3 regions of the Pseudomonas sp. KH_046_2 genome follow, and region 2 is predicted to be linked to each of the others. Evidence: predicted binding sites of a transcription regulator. Region 2 holds the regulator's gene; each other region holds the start of a gene.
The links. Region 2 encodes sigma-54, which starts transcription at its own class of promoters, with help from an activator protein. Its sites were predicted from a motif close to ANTGGCATNNANNTTGCTNT; they were not measured.
Positions count from the first base shown of each region.

Region 1: the regulator sigma-54 is predicted to act here: its motif matches at 2,166-2,185, upstream of AC3IX1_RS07785 (flagellar basal body rod protein FlgF).
Region 3: the regulator sigma-54 is predicted to act here: its motif matches at 4,199-4,218, upstream of AC3IX1_RS09220 (CmpA/NrtA family ABC transporter substrate-binding protein).

Region 1 is NZ_CM174480.1:1,717,220-1,722,754, forward strand. It holds gene phhA (phenylalanine 4-monooxygenase) at 1-45, opposite strand, end outside; gene AC3IX1_RS07780 (sigma-54-dependent phenylalanine hydroxylase transcriptional regulator PhhR) at 324-1,883, shown strand; gene AC3IX1_RS07785 (flagellar basal body rod protein FlgF) at 2,240-2,980, shown strand; gene flgG (flagellar basal-body rod protein FlgG) at 3,026-3,811, shown strand; gene flgH (flagellar basal body L-ring protein FlgH) at 3,864-4,559, shown strand; gene AC3IX1_RS07800 (flagellar basal body P-ring protein FlgI) at 4,587-5,535, shown strand, end outside.
Region 2 is NZ_CM174480.1:955,921-961,455, reverse strand. It holds gene lptC (LPS export ABC transporter periplasmic protein LptC) at 1-65, shown strand, start outside; gene lptA (lipopolysaccharide transport periplasmic protein LptA) at 52-600, shown strand; gene lptB (LPS export ABC transporter ATP-binding protein) at 600-1,325, shown strand; gene AC3IX1_RS04280 (RNA polymerase factor sigma-54) at 1,572-3,065, shown strand; gene hpf (ribosome hibernation-promoting factor, HPF/YfiA family) at 3,140-3,448, shown strand; gene ptsN (PTS IIA-like nitrogen regulatory protein PtsN) at 3,461-3,925, shown strand; gene rapZ (RNase adapter RapZ) at 3,928-4,785, shown strand; gene AC3IX1_RS04260 (HPr family phosphocarrier protein) at 4,801-5,073, shown strand; gene pmbA (metalloprotease PmbA) at 5,283-5,535, opposite strand, start outside.
Region 3 is NZ_CM174480.1:2,009,770-2,015,304, reverse strand. It holds gene rlmKL (bifunctional 23S rRNA (guanine(2069)-N(7))-methyltransferase RlmK/23S rRNA (guanine(2445)-N(2))-methyltransferase RlmL) at 1-2,046, opposite strand, end outside; gene rmf (ribosome modulation factor) at 2,577-2,792, shown strand; gene AC3IX1_RS09225 (quinone-dependent dihydroorotate dehydrogenase) at 3,087-4,106, opposite strand; gene AC3IX1_RS09220 (CmpA/NrtA family ABC transporter substrate-binding protein) at 4,335-5,535, shown strand, end outside.

The sequences.
Region 1 (5,535 bases), 760 kb from region 2:
ACCTTGCGCATCGGGCTCGCGAGCCACGTATTGCGTCTGCTTCATGCTGCTCTCCTGCTAGGGGATTTCGTTCTTGTTATGTACTGCTATGGACCTAGAAATACTCCAAGGATTGCACTGTTGCAGCAGGTGCTCGGCGTCATGCGTAGGAAAATTCATCGATTTTCGTAAAGTTTTCGTTACGTATTGGGCGTCGGTGCGCAAATGTTGAGATTGGCGGGTGGGAAAAGTCCTCCACCTGTCACATAATCTTGACGACTATCTGAGCGCCTGAGCAGAAAATATCCCTGCGCACCTTACTCACCGTTTTTTTGGGTCTTTATATGCGTATCAAAGTCCACTGCCAGAACCGCATCGGCATCCTGCGCGACATTCTCAACCTGTTGGTGGAGTACGGGATCAACGTGGCCCGCGGTGAGGTGGGCGGTGAGCATGGCAATGCCATTTACCTGCATTGCCCGAACCTGATCAACATTCAGTTCCAGGCCCTGCGCCCGAAATTCGAAGCGATTGCCGGGGTCTTTGGCGTCAAGCGTGTAGGGCTGATGCCCAGCGAACGTCGGCACATGGAGCTCAATGCACTGCTCGGTGCGCTGGAATTTCCGGTGCTGTCGATCGACATGGGTGGTTCCATCGTTGCGGCCAACCGGGCAGCGGCGCAGTTGCTCGGTGTGCGGGTCGACGAGGTGCCGGGGATCCCCCTGTCGCGCTACGCCGAGGATTTCGATTTGCCGGAACTGGTGCGCGCCAACAAGTCGCGGATCAACGGGCTGCGAGTCAAGGTCAAGGGGGATGTGTTCCTGGCCGACATCGCGCCGCTGCAATCGGAACACGACGACAGCGAAGCCATGGCCGGTGCGGTACTGACGCTGCACCGCGCCGACCGGGTGGGCGAGCGCATCTACAACGTGCGCAAGCAGGAATTGCGTGGCTTCGACAGCATCTTCCAAAGCTCGAAAGTCATGGCCGCTGTGGTGCGCGAAGCCCGGCGCATGGCGCCATTGGATGCGCCGCTATTGATAGAAGGGGAGACCGGCACCGGCAAAGAATTGTTGGCGCGGGCCTGTCATCTGGCCAGTCCTCGCGGGCAGTCGCCATTGATGGCGCTCAATTGCGCCGGTCTGCCGGAGTCCATGGCCGAGACGGAGTTGTTCGGCTATGGCCCTGGTGCCTTTGAAGGGGCGCGGGCCGAAGGCAAGCTCGGGCTGCTGGAACTGACAGCGGGCGGCACGTTGTTTCTTGATGGTGTCGGGGAAATGAGCCCGCGCTTGCAGGTGAAGTTGCTGCGCTTTTTGCAGGACGGTTGCTTCCGTCGTGTAGGCAGCGATGAAGAGGTCTACCTCGACGTGCGAGTGATCTGCGCGACCCAGGTCGACCTGTCCGAATTGTGCGCTCGCGGCGAGTTCCGCCAGGACCTCTATCACCGCTTGAATGTGTTGTCGCTGCACATCCCGCCGTTGCGCGAATGCCTCGACGGTTTGACGCCGCTGGTGGAGCACTTCCTCGATCAGGCCAGCCGGCAGATTGGTTGTCCGTTGCCCAAACTGGCCCCGGCGGCCATGGAGCGGCTCAGCCACTACCATTGGCCGGGCAACGTGCGACAACTGGAGAACGTGCTGTTCCAGGCGGTTTCCCTGTGCGACGGCGGCACGGTCAAGGCCGAGCACATTCGCCTGCCGGACTATGGCGTGCGTCAGCCCCTTGGCGATTTTTCCCTGGAGGGTGGGCTGGACGAGATCGTCGGGCGTTTCGAGAAGGCGGTGCTGGAGCGGCTGTATTCCGAGCATCCGAGCAGTCGGCAACTGGGCAAGCGGCTCGGGGTTTCGCATACCACCATTGCCAACAAGTTGCGTGAGTATGAGGTGGGCAAGGACAACACCTGAGTCTCTGGTGGTCGAGCTTTTGTGGCGAGGGGGCTTGCCCCCGTTGGGTTGCGAAGCAGCCCCCCGCAATCTTTCAGGTACACCGAGTTGCCCGGATTTACGACTGCTGCGCAGCCGAGCGGGGGCAAGCCCCCTCGCCACAGGGAAAGTAATGGCTGCAACGGTCACACCTTGCCACCCACCGGCAGGACACCGCCGGTTTTTCGTCTCTGATACAAATCCCCCATCCCCTCTGAATCCTCAAAGTCCCCTGTTTGCCGGGCCTCGCGCTGCCAAAAACGAGTTGGTCTGCAAATTGCTTATGGCTCAGCAGTACAGCAGCGGACGGCAAACGTCCGGCAGGCAGAGGAACAATTGTGGACAAGTACCTTTATGTGGCAATGACCGGCGCCAGCCAGAATGCACTGGCGCAAAAGGCTCATGCCAACAACCTCGCGAACATCTCCACCAACGGCTTCCAGAAAGACCTGGAGCAGGCTCGTTCGATGCCGGTGTTCGGTGACAGCTTTCCGGCGCGTGCGTTTGCCATGTCCGAGCGCCCGGGCACGGATTTCTCCCCTGGTTCACTGGTGGAAACCGGTCGCGACCTCGACGTCGCCGTGCAAGGCAACGGCTGGATTGCCGTGCAGACGCCCGATGGCGGTGAAAGCTACGTGCGCACCGGCAGCCTGAACGTTGACGCCCTGGGTGTGCTGCGCGCCGGCAACGGCATGCCGGTCATGGGCAATGGCGGGCCGATTGCCGTGCCGCCGGAGCAGCAGATCGAAGTCGGCGAGGACGGCACCATCAGCATCCGCGCGATGGGCGAAGGTCCCCGGGTGATGGCGGAAGTCGACCGCATCAAGCTGGTCAATCCGGACCTCAAAAACATGACCAAGGGCCTGGATGGTTCGATCCACACCAAGGACGGCGCGCCTGCGCAGGCCGATGCCAACGTCAAGCTGGTGTCCGGATTCCTCGAGTCGAGCAACGTCAATGCCGTGGAAGAGATGACCTCGGTACTGGCCCTGGCCAAGCAGTTCGAGCTGCATATCAAGATGATGAACACCGCCAAAGACGATGACCAGGCCATGGCTCGGGTCTTGCAGATCAGCTAATTACCAGAACGTCGCGCCGTAAAACAGGCGCACGAGGAGAATCGAATGCTTCCGGCTCTATGGGTTGCCAAAACAGGTCTGTCCGCCCAGGACACCAACCTGACCACCATTTCCAACAACCTGGCCAACGTGTCGACCACGGGTTTCAAGCGTGACCGCGCCGAGTTCCAGGACCTGCTCTACCAGATCAAGCGTCAGCCAGGCGCCCAGTCGACCCAGGACAGCGAGCTGCCGTCGGGTCTGCAACTGGGTACTGGTGTGCGCATCGTCGGCACCCAGAAAAATTTCACCGCCGGCAGCCTGCAAACCACCGAGCAGCCACTGGACATGGCCATCGACGGTCGTGGTTTCTTCCAGATCCTGCAACCGGACGGCACCACGTCCTACACCCGTGACGGTACGTTCCACCTGGACTCCAACGGCCAGATCGTGAACGCCAGCGGCTTTGCCCTGGAGCCGGCGATTGTCATTCCGAACGAAGCGCAGACCTTCACGGTCGGCCGCGACGGCACCGTGTCCATCACCATTGCCGGCAACCCGGCAGCCCAGGTGATCGGCAACCTGCAAACCGCCGACTTCATCAACCCGGCCGGCCTGCAGGCCGTGGGCAACAACCTGTTCCTGGAAACCGCCGCCAGCGGCGCGCCGCAAGTCGGCACCCCGGGCCTGGCCGGTTTCGGCACCACGCTGCAGAACACCCTGGAAACGTCCAACGTCAGCACTGTTGAGGAGATGGTCAACATGATCACCACCCAGCGCGCCTACGAGATGAACTCCAAGGTGATCTCCACCGCTGACCAGATGCTCTCGTTCGTAACGCAGAATCTGTAATCAAGTCTATGTGGCGGCCATGAGGCCGCCTGCAACACCGTGAGGTAGGGTCATGAATCGCTATGTATCTGTTCTGGCACTGAGTGGGATCGCCGCGCTCGCAGGTTGCGTGCCGGCGACGCCCAAGCCCAATGACCCTTACTACGCTCCGGTGTTGCCGCGCACGCCGTTGCCGGCGGCCGCGAACAACGGCTCGATCTATCAGGCCGGTTTCGAACAGAACCTCTACAGCGACCGCAAGGCGTTCCGGGTCGGTGACATCATCACCATCACCCTGAACGAAAGGACCCAGGCCAGCAAAAACGCCAACTCGCAAATTGGCAAGAACAGCAAGGCCAACATCGGCCTGTCTTCGCTGTTCGGCAGCAGCGCCACCACCAACAACCCGTTCGGCGATGGCGACCTGAGCCTGAGTGCCAGCTACGAAGGTGACCGCGCGACCAAGGGTGACAGCAAGGCGGCTCAGGGCAACACCCTGACCGGTTCGATCACGGTCACCGTCGCCGATGTGTTGCCCAACGGCATCATCGCGGTACGCGGCGAGAAGTGGATGACCCTCAACACCGGTGACGAGCTGGTGCGGATTGCCGGCCTGGTTCGCGCCGATGACATCGCCACCGACAACACCGTGCCGTCGACCCGTGTCGCCGATGCGCGCATCACCTACTCGGGCACCGGTTCGTTTGCCGATGCGAGTCAGCCAGGCTGGTTCGACCGTTTCTTCCTCAGCCCGCTGTTCCCTTTCTAGGTGGCTACGTTGAATTTCAGAAGTCTCATGATGGTTGCGTTCCTGATGTCCGCAGCGTTCAACGTTCAAGCCGAGCGCCTGAAGGACATCGCCAGCATTTCCGGCGTGCGTTCCAACCAATTGATCGGTTACGGCCTGGTGGTCGGGCTTAACGGCACCGGCGACCAGACGACGCAAACACCGTTCACTCTGCAGACCTTCAACAACATGCTCTCGCAGTTCGGCATCAAGGTGCCGCCGGGTTCGGGCAACGTGCAGTTGAAGAACGTCGCGGCGGTATCGATCAGTGCCGATTTGCCGGCGTTCGCCAAGCCGGGTCAGCAGGTCGACATTACCGTTTCGTCCATCGGCAACTCCAAGAGTCTGCGTGGCGGCACCTTGCTGCTGACGCCACTCAAGGGTATCGACGGCAACGTCTACGCGGTGGCCCAGGGCAACCTGGTGGTCGGCGGTTTCGATGCGGAAGGGCGAGACGGCTCGAAGATCACCGTCAACGTTCCGTCGGCCGGTCGCATCCCTGGCGGTGCATCGGTGGAGCGTGCGGTGCCGAGCGGTTTCAACCAGGGCAACAGCCTGACGCTGAACCTCAACCGTTCCGACTTCACTACTGCCAAGCGCATCGTCGACAAGATCAACAACATGCTCGGCCCCGGCGTGGCCCAGGCCATCGACGGCGGTTCGATTCGCGTCACCGCGCCGCTCGATCCGAGCCAGCGCGTCGACTACCTGTCGATCCTGGAAAACCTCGAAGTCGATCCGGGCCAGGCGGTGGCGAAAGTCATCATCAACTCCCGTACCGGCACCATCGTGATCGGCCAGAACGTCAAGGTGTCCCCGGCCGCCGTGACCCACGGCAGCCTGACCGTGACCATCACCGAAGACCCGATCGTCAGTCAGCCCGGCCCTCTGTCCAATGGCACGACGGCGGTGGTGCCGCGTTCGAAGGTCAACGCCCAGCAGGAAGCCAAGCCGATGT
Region 2 (5,535 bases):
CGTATTTGAAAGAGAGCAGGATACACCTGCTATCGAACGTAAGAGGACAGTATGAGGCTCGTTAAAACCCTCCCGATTTTGCTCAGTCTGGGCGCAGCACTGGGAAGCGTGAGCGCCTGGGCTCTGCCGGAAGATCAACAGCAGCCTATCCGCATTCAGGCCGACGATGCCCAACTGGACGACAAGCAAGGTATTGCTACCTATAAGGGCGACGTGATCATCACCCAAGGCTCGATGAAGGTGACAGGCAACACCGTTACCATCACCCGCACCCCGACTGGCGACATTGACGTAGTGACCTCGGTGGGCAACCTGGCGTACTTCGAGCAATTGCAAACGGCTGGCGATACCAAGCCTGTTCAGGGCTGGGGCGTGACGATCCAGTATCACGCCTCGCAAAATCGCGTCGTACTGATCGACAAGGCCAAGGTTGTCGACAAGGACAACAACGTCACCCAAGGCGAGAAAATTGTCTACGACACGGACAAGAAGCTCGCCAGCGCCGGTCGCGCCACAGGCAGCAAGATCACCGAGTCGCGCCCGCGCATCGACATGGTGATCCAGCCGAAGAAGAAAACCGACGAGAAAAAGGCCCAGTAATGGCAACTCTGAAAGCTCAGCATCTGGCCAAGAGCTACAAGAGCCGCCAGGTCGTGCGTGATGTCAGCCTGTCCATCGACAGCGGCCAGATCGTCGGCCTGCTTGGCCCGAACGGCGCCGGCAAGACCACCTGTTTCTACATGATCGTCGGCCTGGTGCAAGCCGACCAGGGCCGCGTCCTCATCGATGACCTGGACGTCAGCCACCAGCCGATGCACGGCCGCGCAAAGGCCGGTATCGGCTACTTGCCGCAAGAAGCATCGATCTTTCGCAAGCTGACGGTGGCCGACAACATCATGGCCATCCTCGAGACCCGCAAGGAACTCGACAAGGCCGGCCGTCGCAAGGAGCTGGAAAGCCTGCTGCAGGAGTTCCACATCAGCCACATCCGCGACAACCTGGGCATGAGCCTGTCCGGTGGTGAGCGCCGTCGCGTGGAAATCGCCCGCGCCCTGGCCACCAACCCGAAATTCATCCTCCTCGACGAACCCTTCGCCGGCGTGGACCCGATTTCGGTCGGCGACATCAAGCAGATCATTCACCACCTCAAGGCCAAAGGCATTGGCGTGCTGATCACGGACCACAACGTTCGTGAAACCCTGGATATCTGTGAAACCGCCTATATCGTCAATGACGGTCAACTGATCGCCGAAGGCGACGCAGAGACCATCCTGGCCAACGACCTGGTCAAGGAAGTGTATCTGGGCCATGAGTTCCGCCTGTAAGCGCTGAGCCGTGCCCAGGCGGTTGCCCGGGCACCAGACCGCCCCACTCTCCAGCACCTCGTGCCGACAAGCGTGGTCAGCCCTCGACAAGGGCAGCGCAGCAACACAGCTTTATAGTTTTTTATTGTTACAGCGCTCTAGGCAAACCCTTTAGTTTCAGGCATATAATTTGCTTAAGTTTGGCGCCCCGGCGCCCTGTAGTGGATGGCGCATGTGCGCCGGCGAATAAGGTGTTAAGCCCCTGCCATGAAACCATCGCTAGTCTTGAGAATGGGCCAGCAGCTGACGATGACACCGCAGCTGCAACAGGCCATCCGCCTGCTCCAATTGTCGACCCTGGACCTGCAACAGGAAATCCAGGAGGCCCTGGAGTCCAATCCGATGCTCGAACGCCAGGAAGAGGGCGACGACTTCGACAATTCCGATCCCTTGGCCGACAACGCCGAACAAAAGCCCAACACTGACATCCAGGAGCCCTCCTACCAGGAAAGCGCCCCGACGGTTGATAACCTCGATGAGGGTGACTGGAACGAGCGCATCCCCAACGAACTCCCCGTCGACACCGCCTGGGAAGACGTGTACCAGACCAGCGCCAGCAGCCTGCCCAGCAATGATGATGACGAGTGGGACTTCACCACCCGCACCTCGGCCGGCGAAAGCCTGCAGAGCCACTTGCTGTGGCAACTGAACCTGGCCCCGATGTCCGACACCGATCGCCTGATCGCCGTGACCCTGATCGACTGCATCAACAATCAGGGCTATCTGGACGAGACGCTCGAGGAAATCCTCGAAGCCTTCGACCCGGAACTGGACATCGAACTGGATGAAATCGAAGCCGTCCTGCACCGCATCCAGCAATTCGAGCCTGCCGGCATCGGCGCTCGCAATCTCGGCGAATGCCTGCTCCTGCAATTGCGCCAGTTGCCGGCCAAAACGCCTTGGCTGGCCGAAGCCAAACGATTGGTCACCGATTACATCGATCTGCTGGGCAGCCGCGACTACAGCCAGCTGATGCGTCGCATGAAGCTCAAGGAAGATGAGCTGCGCCAGGTGATCGAATTGGTCCAGAGCCTCAACCCGCGCCCTGGCTCGCAGATCGAGTCCACCGAAGCCGAGTACGTCGTCCCTGACGTCATCGTGCGCAAGGACAACGAGCGCTGGCTGGTGGAGCTCAATCAAGAGTCGGTGCCACGGCTGCGGGTCAATGCCCAATACGCCGGTTTCGTGCGCCGCGCCGACACCAGCGCCGACAATACCTTCATGCGCAATCAGTTGCAGGAGGCCCGCTGGTTCATCAAGAGCCTGCAAAGCCGCAATGAAACCCTGATGAAGGTTGCCACCCAGATCGTCGAGCATCAGCGCGGCTTTCTGGAGTACGGCGACGAAGCCATGAAGCCGCTCGTCCTGCATGACATCGCCGAAGCGGTCGGCATGCATGAGTCGACGATTTCACGGGTGACCACCCAGAAGTTCATGCACACCCCCCGGGGCATTTATGAACTGAAGTACTTTTTTTCCAGTCACGTAAGCACCTCCGAAGGCGGCGAATGCTCGTCCACGGCGATCCGCGCGATCATCAAAAAACTGGTTGCAGCGGAAAATCAGAAAAAGCCGTTGAGTGACAGCAAGATCGCTGGTTTACTGGAGGCACAAGGCATTCAGGTGGCTCGCCGCACCGTCGCCAAGTACCGCGAATCCCTCGGGATCGCGCCTTCGAGCGAACGCAAGCGGTTGATGTAGAGCCACGCCACAGCGTTCCAGTGGTAGATCATCTGATCTACCGCTTTATGCACTGGCAACGAAGGAGAAGCTGTATGCAAGTCAACATCAGTGGACACCAACTGGAAGTGACCGAACCTCTTCGCACCTACATCGGCGAAAAACTCGAACGATTGGAGCGACATTTCGACAAGATCACTAATGTGCAGGTCACGATGACCGTCGAAAAACTGAAGCAGAAAATCGAAGCCACGCTGCATATTCCCGGGAATGAAGTGGTCGCCAACGCGGAACATACCGATATGTACGCCGCGATCGACGCACTCACCGACAAGCTGGATAAACAACTCAAAAAGCATAAGGAAAAGACCCAGAGCCTCCTCCAGGGCGCAACCGGTCGTTAACACTCCCTACCCATGATCCGACTTGAAAGTATCCTGACCCCCGGCCGTTCCCTGGTGAACGTGCCGGGAGGCAGTAAAAAGAAAGCCCTCGAACAAATTGCCAATCTGATCGCCCGCGAAGTGCCGGCCCTGGAGATGCAAGATGTCTTCGAGGCACTGATCGCCCGTGAAAAACTCGGCTCCACCGGGTTTGGCAATGGCATCGCTATTCCACATTGCCGTCTCAAGGGCTGCGTTTCGCCCATCAGTGCATTGATGCACCTGGACGCCCCTATCGATTTCGACGCCATCGATGGCGCGCCGGTTGACCTGCTGTTCGTGCTGCTGGTCCCGGAAGCCGCCACCGATGCGCACCTTGAGCTGCTGCGACAGATCGCCAGCATGCTCGACCGCAAGGAAGTTCGCGAAAAGCTGCGTAGTGCGTCAAGCAACGAAGCCCTGTATCAGGTTGTCCTGGACGAGCAAAACGGTCAGTAATCATGCGCTTGATCATCGTCAGTGGCCGTTCCGGCTCAGGTAAAAGTACCGCCCTCGACGTTCTTGAGGACAACGGCTACTACTGCATCGACAACCTGCCCGCCGGTCTGCTGCCGGAGTTGGCCGAGCGCGCCCTGGTTCATACCGAGATGCTGCAGCCGCTGGTCGCCGTTTCCATTGACGCGCGTAACCTGCCCAGCCACCTGTCACGCTTCCCCGACCTGCTCGAGGAAGTCCGTGCCCGCCACATCCAGTGCGATGTGCTGTACCTGGACGCCGACGAAGAAACCCTGCTCAAGCGTTTCTCGGAAACCCGCCGACGCCACCCCCTAAGCAACGCCAACCGCTCGCTGGCCGAAGCCATCAACGTCGAAAGCGTCCTGCTCGGGCCGATTGCCGACCTTGCCGATCTCAAGATCAACACCACCAGCCTGAACCTGTATCAACTGCGCGATGCCATCAAACTGCGCCTGTTGAATCAGCCCGAGCCGGGGACTGCATTCCTGGTGGAGTCCTTCGGGTTCAAGCGCGGCATGCCGGTGGACGCCGACCTGGTGTTCGATGTGCGCTGCCTGCCCAACCCTTACTGGAAACCGGAATTGCGCGAGCAGTCCGGGCTCGATCAACCGGTTGCCGAATACCTGGCGGCACAGCCGGATGTCGAAGAGATGTTCCAGGACATTTCCACATACCTGCTAAAGTGGCTGCCTCGTTTTGCCGCCAGCAACCGCGCCTACGTCACCATTGCCATTGGCTGCACTGGCGGACATCACCGTTCCGTCTACCTGACCGAGCGTCTGGGGCAGACGCTGCAACAATCCCTGAAGAACGTCCAGGTCCGCCACCGCGACCTCAGCTAAAGGATTCACATCGCGATGCCTGCTCTGGAAATCGAAATCATCAATAAACTGGGCCTGCACGCTCGCGCTTCTGCAAAATTCGTTGGGGTGGCGGGCCAGTTCCCGTGCCAGATCCGGGCCGGTCGTACACCAGAGTCCATGGTCGATGGCAAAAGCATCATGGCAATGATGATGCTGGCCGCCGGCAAAGGCACCACGATCCACTTGAGCACGGAAGGCGAACAGGAACAGGAAGCGCTGGATGCGTTGGTGGCGCTGATCAACAACTTCTTCGACGAAGGCGAATAACAGCTACAGAAAAGTAGATAGACCCAGCCATTGTAGGAGCGAGCCGGCTCCGGGCGGCGTTCCGACGATGGCGTCATCACTTTCAACTTCAATGTCGCCTGACATTCCGCTTCGCGAGCAGGCTCGCTCCTACAGGGGTTTGCCGCGTAGCCAATAAAAAAGGCGCGTCACCCAATGGGTGGCGCGCCTTCTGGCGAAACGGTCGAGGCTTAGCTGCCTGCCACTGTCATCCGCTCGATCAGCACGGAACCTGTGCGAATGTTGCTGCGCAACTCCAGATCATTACCCACGGCAACGATCTGTTTGAACATGTCGCGCATGTTGCCGGCGATGGTCACTTCCTGCACCGCGAACTGGATTTCACCGTTCTCGACCCAGTAACCCGCTGCACCACGGGAGTAATCGCCGGTCACCATGTTGAGGCCCTGCCCCATCAATTCAGTCACCAGCAAGCCACGCCCC
Region 3 (5,535 bases), 1.1 Mb from region 2:
TTCCATGCGCTTGGAGTTGGAGAACGTCGGCGGGTCGATGAAGATCAGGTCGTACTCGTCACGACTGGCTTCGAGCCACGCCATCACATCACCCTGCTCCAGGCGGTTCTTGTCGGAAAAACCGTTCAGCGACAGGTTGCGACGCGCCCAGTCCAGATAGGTTTTCGACAGGTCGACACTGGTGGTGCTGCGCGCGCCGCCCTTGGCCGCATGCACGCTGGCGGTCGCGGTGTAGCAGTACAGATTGAGGAAGCGCTTGCCGGCCGCCTCTTTCTGGATACGCATGCGCATCGGCCGATGGTCGAGGAACAGACCGGTGTCGAGGTAGTCGGTGAGGTTCACCAGCAGCTTCACGCCGCCTTCATTGACCTCGACGAACTTGCCCTGTGCCGCCTGGCGCTCGTACTGCTTGGTGCCGCTCTGGCGCTCGCGGCGCTTGACCACCACACGGCTCTTGTCGATGTTCAACGCCTGCGGGATAGCTGCCAGGGCATCGAACATACGGCCCGAGGCCTTTTCCGGATCGATTGATTTCGGCGCGGCGTATTCCTGGACGTGGACCCAATCGTGATACAGGTCGATAGCCATGGAATATTCCGGCATGTCGGCATCGTACACGCGGTAGCAGTCGATGCCTTCACGCTTGACCCATTTGCCCAGGGCCTTGAGGTTCTTTTGCAGGCGGTTGGCGAACATCTGCCCGCCTTCGCTCAGGCGCGGCTGCTCGACCACCGGAGCCGGTGCCGGCGTCGGTTTGATCGGGTTGCCGTTTTTGTTGAACTTGCGTTCCTGCGGTTCGTTCGGCGCCTGATCGTAGGCGGCTTGCTCGCGCTCGACCTGGCGCTGCTCCGGAGTACGACGCTCGCCGGTGACGAACTGGTCCGGCAGCACCTTGATCAGCAGCAGCTTGCACGGCAAGGCGCCGTTCCAGAACGAATACTGCTTGTGGCTGCGGATACCCATGCGCTTGCCCAGGTCCGGCGCGCCGGTGAACACCGCCGCTTCCCAGTTCAGGCAGGCCTGGCGCAGGCGCTCGCCGAGGTTCTGGTAGAGGTAGAGCAGGCTCGCCTCATCGCCCAGACGTTCGCCGTACGGAGGGTTGCAGATCACCAGGCCTTTCTGATTCTGGTCCGGACGCGGCTCGAAAGTCGCGACTTCGCCCTGGTAGATCTTGATCCACTCGCTCAGGCCGGCACGCTCGACGTTGTTGCGGCCCGGTTGAATCAATCGCGGATCGGCTTCGTAGCCGCGGATCCACAACGGTGTCTTGGCCAGGCCGGCCGCTGCGCGTTCGGAAGCTTCCTCGTGCAGTTTTTTCCACAGCGCCGGGACGTGACCGAGCCAAGCGGTGAAGCCCCACTGCTCACGACGCAGGTTCGGTGCGATGTCGGCGGCGATCATCGCCGCTTCCACCAGGAAGGTGCCGACACCGCACATCGGGTCAGCCAGTGCGCCGCCTTCGGCCGCGATACGTGGCCAACCGGAACGGATCAGGATGGCGGCCGCGAGGTTTTCCTTGAGCGGTGCCGCACCTTGCTGCAGGCGATAGCCGCGCTGGTGCAGGCTGTGACCCGACAGGTCGAGGGAAAGAATGGCTTCGCCACGGTCCAGACGCAGGTGAATGCGCAGGTCCGGGTTGAGCTTGTCGATGGACGGACGGTCGCCCTGCGGGGTGCGCAGTTTGTCGACGATGGCGTCCTTGACCTTCAACGCGCCGAAGTGGGTGTTGTCGATACCCGAGCCATGGCCGCTGAATTCGACGGCCAGGGTGCCGTCATTGAGCATGTGGTCTTGCCACTCGATGTCCAGCACGCCGTGGTACAGGTCTTCGGCGTCCTTCATCGGGAAACGCTTGAGCACCAGCAGCACGCGGTTGGCCAGGCGCGACCACAGGCACAGGCGATAAGCGGTTTCCATGGTGGCCATGCCGCGTACGGCGGAGGTGTGCTCCCGCGCTTCCTCAAGGCCAAGCCCGACGGCTTCCTCGATGAGCAGGCCTTCAAGGCCTTTTGGGCAAGTGAGGAAGAGTTCGAAATGATCGGACATGGGAATTCCAGAACCTTTAGCTGAGTGACCGGGCAACGCATTGCCGGTCCGGTTTTCAATCAGGCGCTTTTCTCGAAGAACGCCCGCGTGGCACGAAGGTGTGCCGTTCCACCCCTGCTGCCCGGGTTAAATGAGCTTAGATGCAAGGACAGATAAAAAAGTTGATGCAACAAAATGTCATAAGTCGACCCTTCGTCGAATAGTGCTTCCCGGCAACGGGAGCCATTCTCAGTAAAGGATTAAGCCCATCATCCAGCGCAGGGCCGATCATACCGGGGTTTGGCCAATAAATACGCTACAAACGCTCTGTTACTTATGGCGTTAGCACATGAATGGTTACGTCCTTATGACAAAACGATCATTCCCTCGATGTGACGCATTGGTTAGAACTCAATACAGGTTGGCGCCGCAATGACGCCAACACCTTGGCTCGTCACGCCGGCAACGAGCCGCCAACGGCAGAGTTTTTCTGCCAGACCTTAATAGAGGTCAACGCGATAAATACAGTCAACAAGTGAGGGCAACACCCTATGAGAAGACTTAAGCGTGATCCGTTGGAAAGAGCATTTTTGCGCGGATATCAATATGGCGTTGGTGGTAAATCCCGTGAGCTTTGCCCATTTACTCTACCGTCGGTACGTCAAGCCTGGATCAACGGCTGGCGAGAAGGACGCGGCGACAACTGGGACGGTATGACCGGCACTGCGGGAATCCACAGACTCAACGAACTTCACGCCGTCGGCTAATTACAGGGCACAACACTCCGACACGACAATCTGAACTTGTACTGAATTAACCACGCACGTCCCATCCGGACGGCGGGCTACGGCCCAGGGGCTCCTTTATGGAGCCCTTTTTTATGCCTGCACAAACTCAGCGACAAACCCTTTGTGGCGAGGGGGCTTGCCCCCGCTCGGCTGCGAAGCAGTCGTAAACCCTATGATCGCAAAACTGCTGATACACCGCATTGTTCGGTTTTAGGGCTGCTTCGCAGCCCAACGGGGGCAAGCCCCCTCGCCACAAAAGCCCCCAAGCAACCTTTAGCGAAGCGCTGCGATTGCGTCTACCGACTCGCGAATCAGCGCCGGGCCTTTGTAGATGAAGCCCGAGTAGATCTGCACCAGGCTCGCGCCTGCGGCGATTTTCTCCGCTGCGTGCTTGCCTTCGGTAATGCCACCCGCCGCAATGATCGGCAAACGTCCGCCCAGCTCCGACGCCAGCACTTGCACGGTGTGGGTGCTCTTGTCACGAACCGGTGCGCCGGACAGGCCACCGGCTTCTTCGCCGTGCTCCATGCCTTCGACGCCTACGCGGCTCAGGGTGGTGTTGGTGGCGATGACGGCATCCATCCCGGTTTCGATCAGCGCTTGCGCAACTTGTGCGGTTTCTTCGTCGCTCATGTCCGGCGCGATCTTGATCGCCAGCGGTACATGTTTGCCATGACGCAATGCCAGTTCTGCGCGACGCTCGGCCAGATCGGCCAGCAACTGCTTGAGCGAGTCGCCGAATTGCAGGCTACGCAGGCCCGGTGTATTCGGCGAACTGACGTTGACCGTCACATAGCTGGCGTGGGCGTAGACCTTGTCCAGGCAGATCAGGTAGTCGTCCACGGCACGCTCGACCGGCGTATCGAAGTTCTTGCCGATGTTGATGCCCAGCACGCCTTTGTACTTGGCCGCCGCCACACGGGCCAGCAGGTGATCGACGCCGAGGTTGTTGAAGCCCATGCGGTTGATGATCGCCTCGGCTTCCGGCAAACGGAACAGGCGCGGCTTCGGGTTGCCCGGTTGCGGGCGCGGCGTGATGGTGCCGATTTCGACAAAACCGAAACCCAGTTGGGCGAAACCATCGATGGCCGCGCCGTTCTTGTCCAGGCCGGCGGCCAACCCCACCGGATTCGGGAAGTCCAGGCCCATGACATTCACCGGCAGCTTCGCCGGGGCCTTGCACAGCAAGCCGTTGAGCCCAAGACGCCCGCCCGCGCCGATCAGGTCCAGGGACAGATCGTGGGAGGTTTCCGGGGAGAGTTTGAACAACAGCTGACGGGCCAGGGTGTACATGGGCGGATTTGACTCGATTGGCGGCGAATTGAGGTGGCGATTATAGCCGGGCAACAGGGTGGCAAGCGAGGCGCGTGATCAAATCAACGGATAATGGCATATGCCTTGCACCACTCTGGGCACCAGCACCCATGCCAACGAACGAATGTGTGCAAAGACAATGGCGTCGTCCCCGGCCTGCTCATGCAAGAACTCGGGACGACGTTTTTTTTGCAAGGTGAACACGCGATGAACGAACCGTCAGCCGGCCCTCTGGCCTGGGTCAATGGCAGCGATGCCCCGGAAAAAACCGAAATCAATCTCGGCTTCATGGCCCTGAGCGACTGCGCCTCGGTGGTGGTCGCCGCCACCCAGGGCTTCGCCCAGCCCCACGGCTTGACCCTGAACCTCAAGCGCCAATCGTCCTGGGCCAACCTGCGGGACAAACTGGTCAGCGGCGAACTCGATGCCGCCCACAGCCTCTATGGCCTGATTTACGCCGTTCACCTGGGCATCGGTGGCGTGGCCGCGACCGACATGGCCGTGCTGATGGGCCTGAATCAGAACGGCCAGAGCATCAACCTGTCCCGCGGCTTGCAGGCGCTTGGAGTGACCAGTCCTGAAGCACTGGATCGGCACGTGCACCAAACTCGCTCAAAACTCACCTTCGCCCAGACGTTTCCCACCGGCACCCACGCCATGTGGTTGTATTACTGGCTCGCCAGCCAGGGCATTCACCCGCTGCTGGATGTCGACAGCGTGGTGGTGCCTCCACCGCAAATGGTCGCGCACCTGCGGGCCGGGCGTATCGACGGCTTCTGCGTTGGCGAACCCTGGTCCGCCAGCGCCGTGCAACAGGACCTTGGCTTCACCTTGGCCACGTCCCAGACCATCTGGCCCGATCATCCGGAAAAGGTCCTCGGCTGCACCCGTGCGTTCGTCGAGCAATACCCCAATACCGCCCGGGTGTTGGTGATGGCGGTTCTGGAAGCCAGCCGTTTCATCGAAGAAAGCACCGAGAATCGCCGCAGTACCGCACAATTGCTCAGTGCCGCGCAGTACCTTGATGCGCCACTGGACTGCATCGAACCGCGCCTGCTGGGCGAATACGCCGACGGCCTTGGCCATCACTGGCAAGACCCGCACGCGCTGCGCTTGCACGGGGATGGCGAGGTCAACCTGCCGTACCTGTCCGACGGCATGTGGTTCATGACCCAGTTCCGTCGCTGGGGCTTGTTGCGCGATGATCCGGACTATCTCGCAGTGGCCCGGCAGGTCCAGCAACTGGATCTCTACCGTGAGGCCGCCCGTGCCGTCGGCGTCGCTTCATCAGCCGAGGAAATGCGCAGCAGTCAATTGATCGACGGCAAAATCTGGGACGGCTCGGACCCGGCCGGTTATGCCCGCAGTTTCAAACTGCACGCCATGAGCGACAGCTCGCACCGATCCG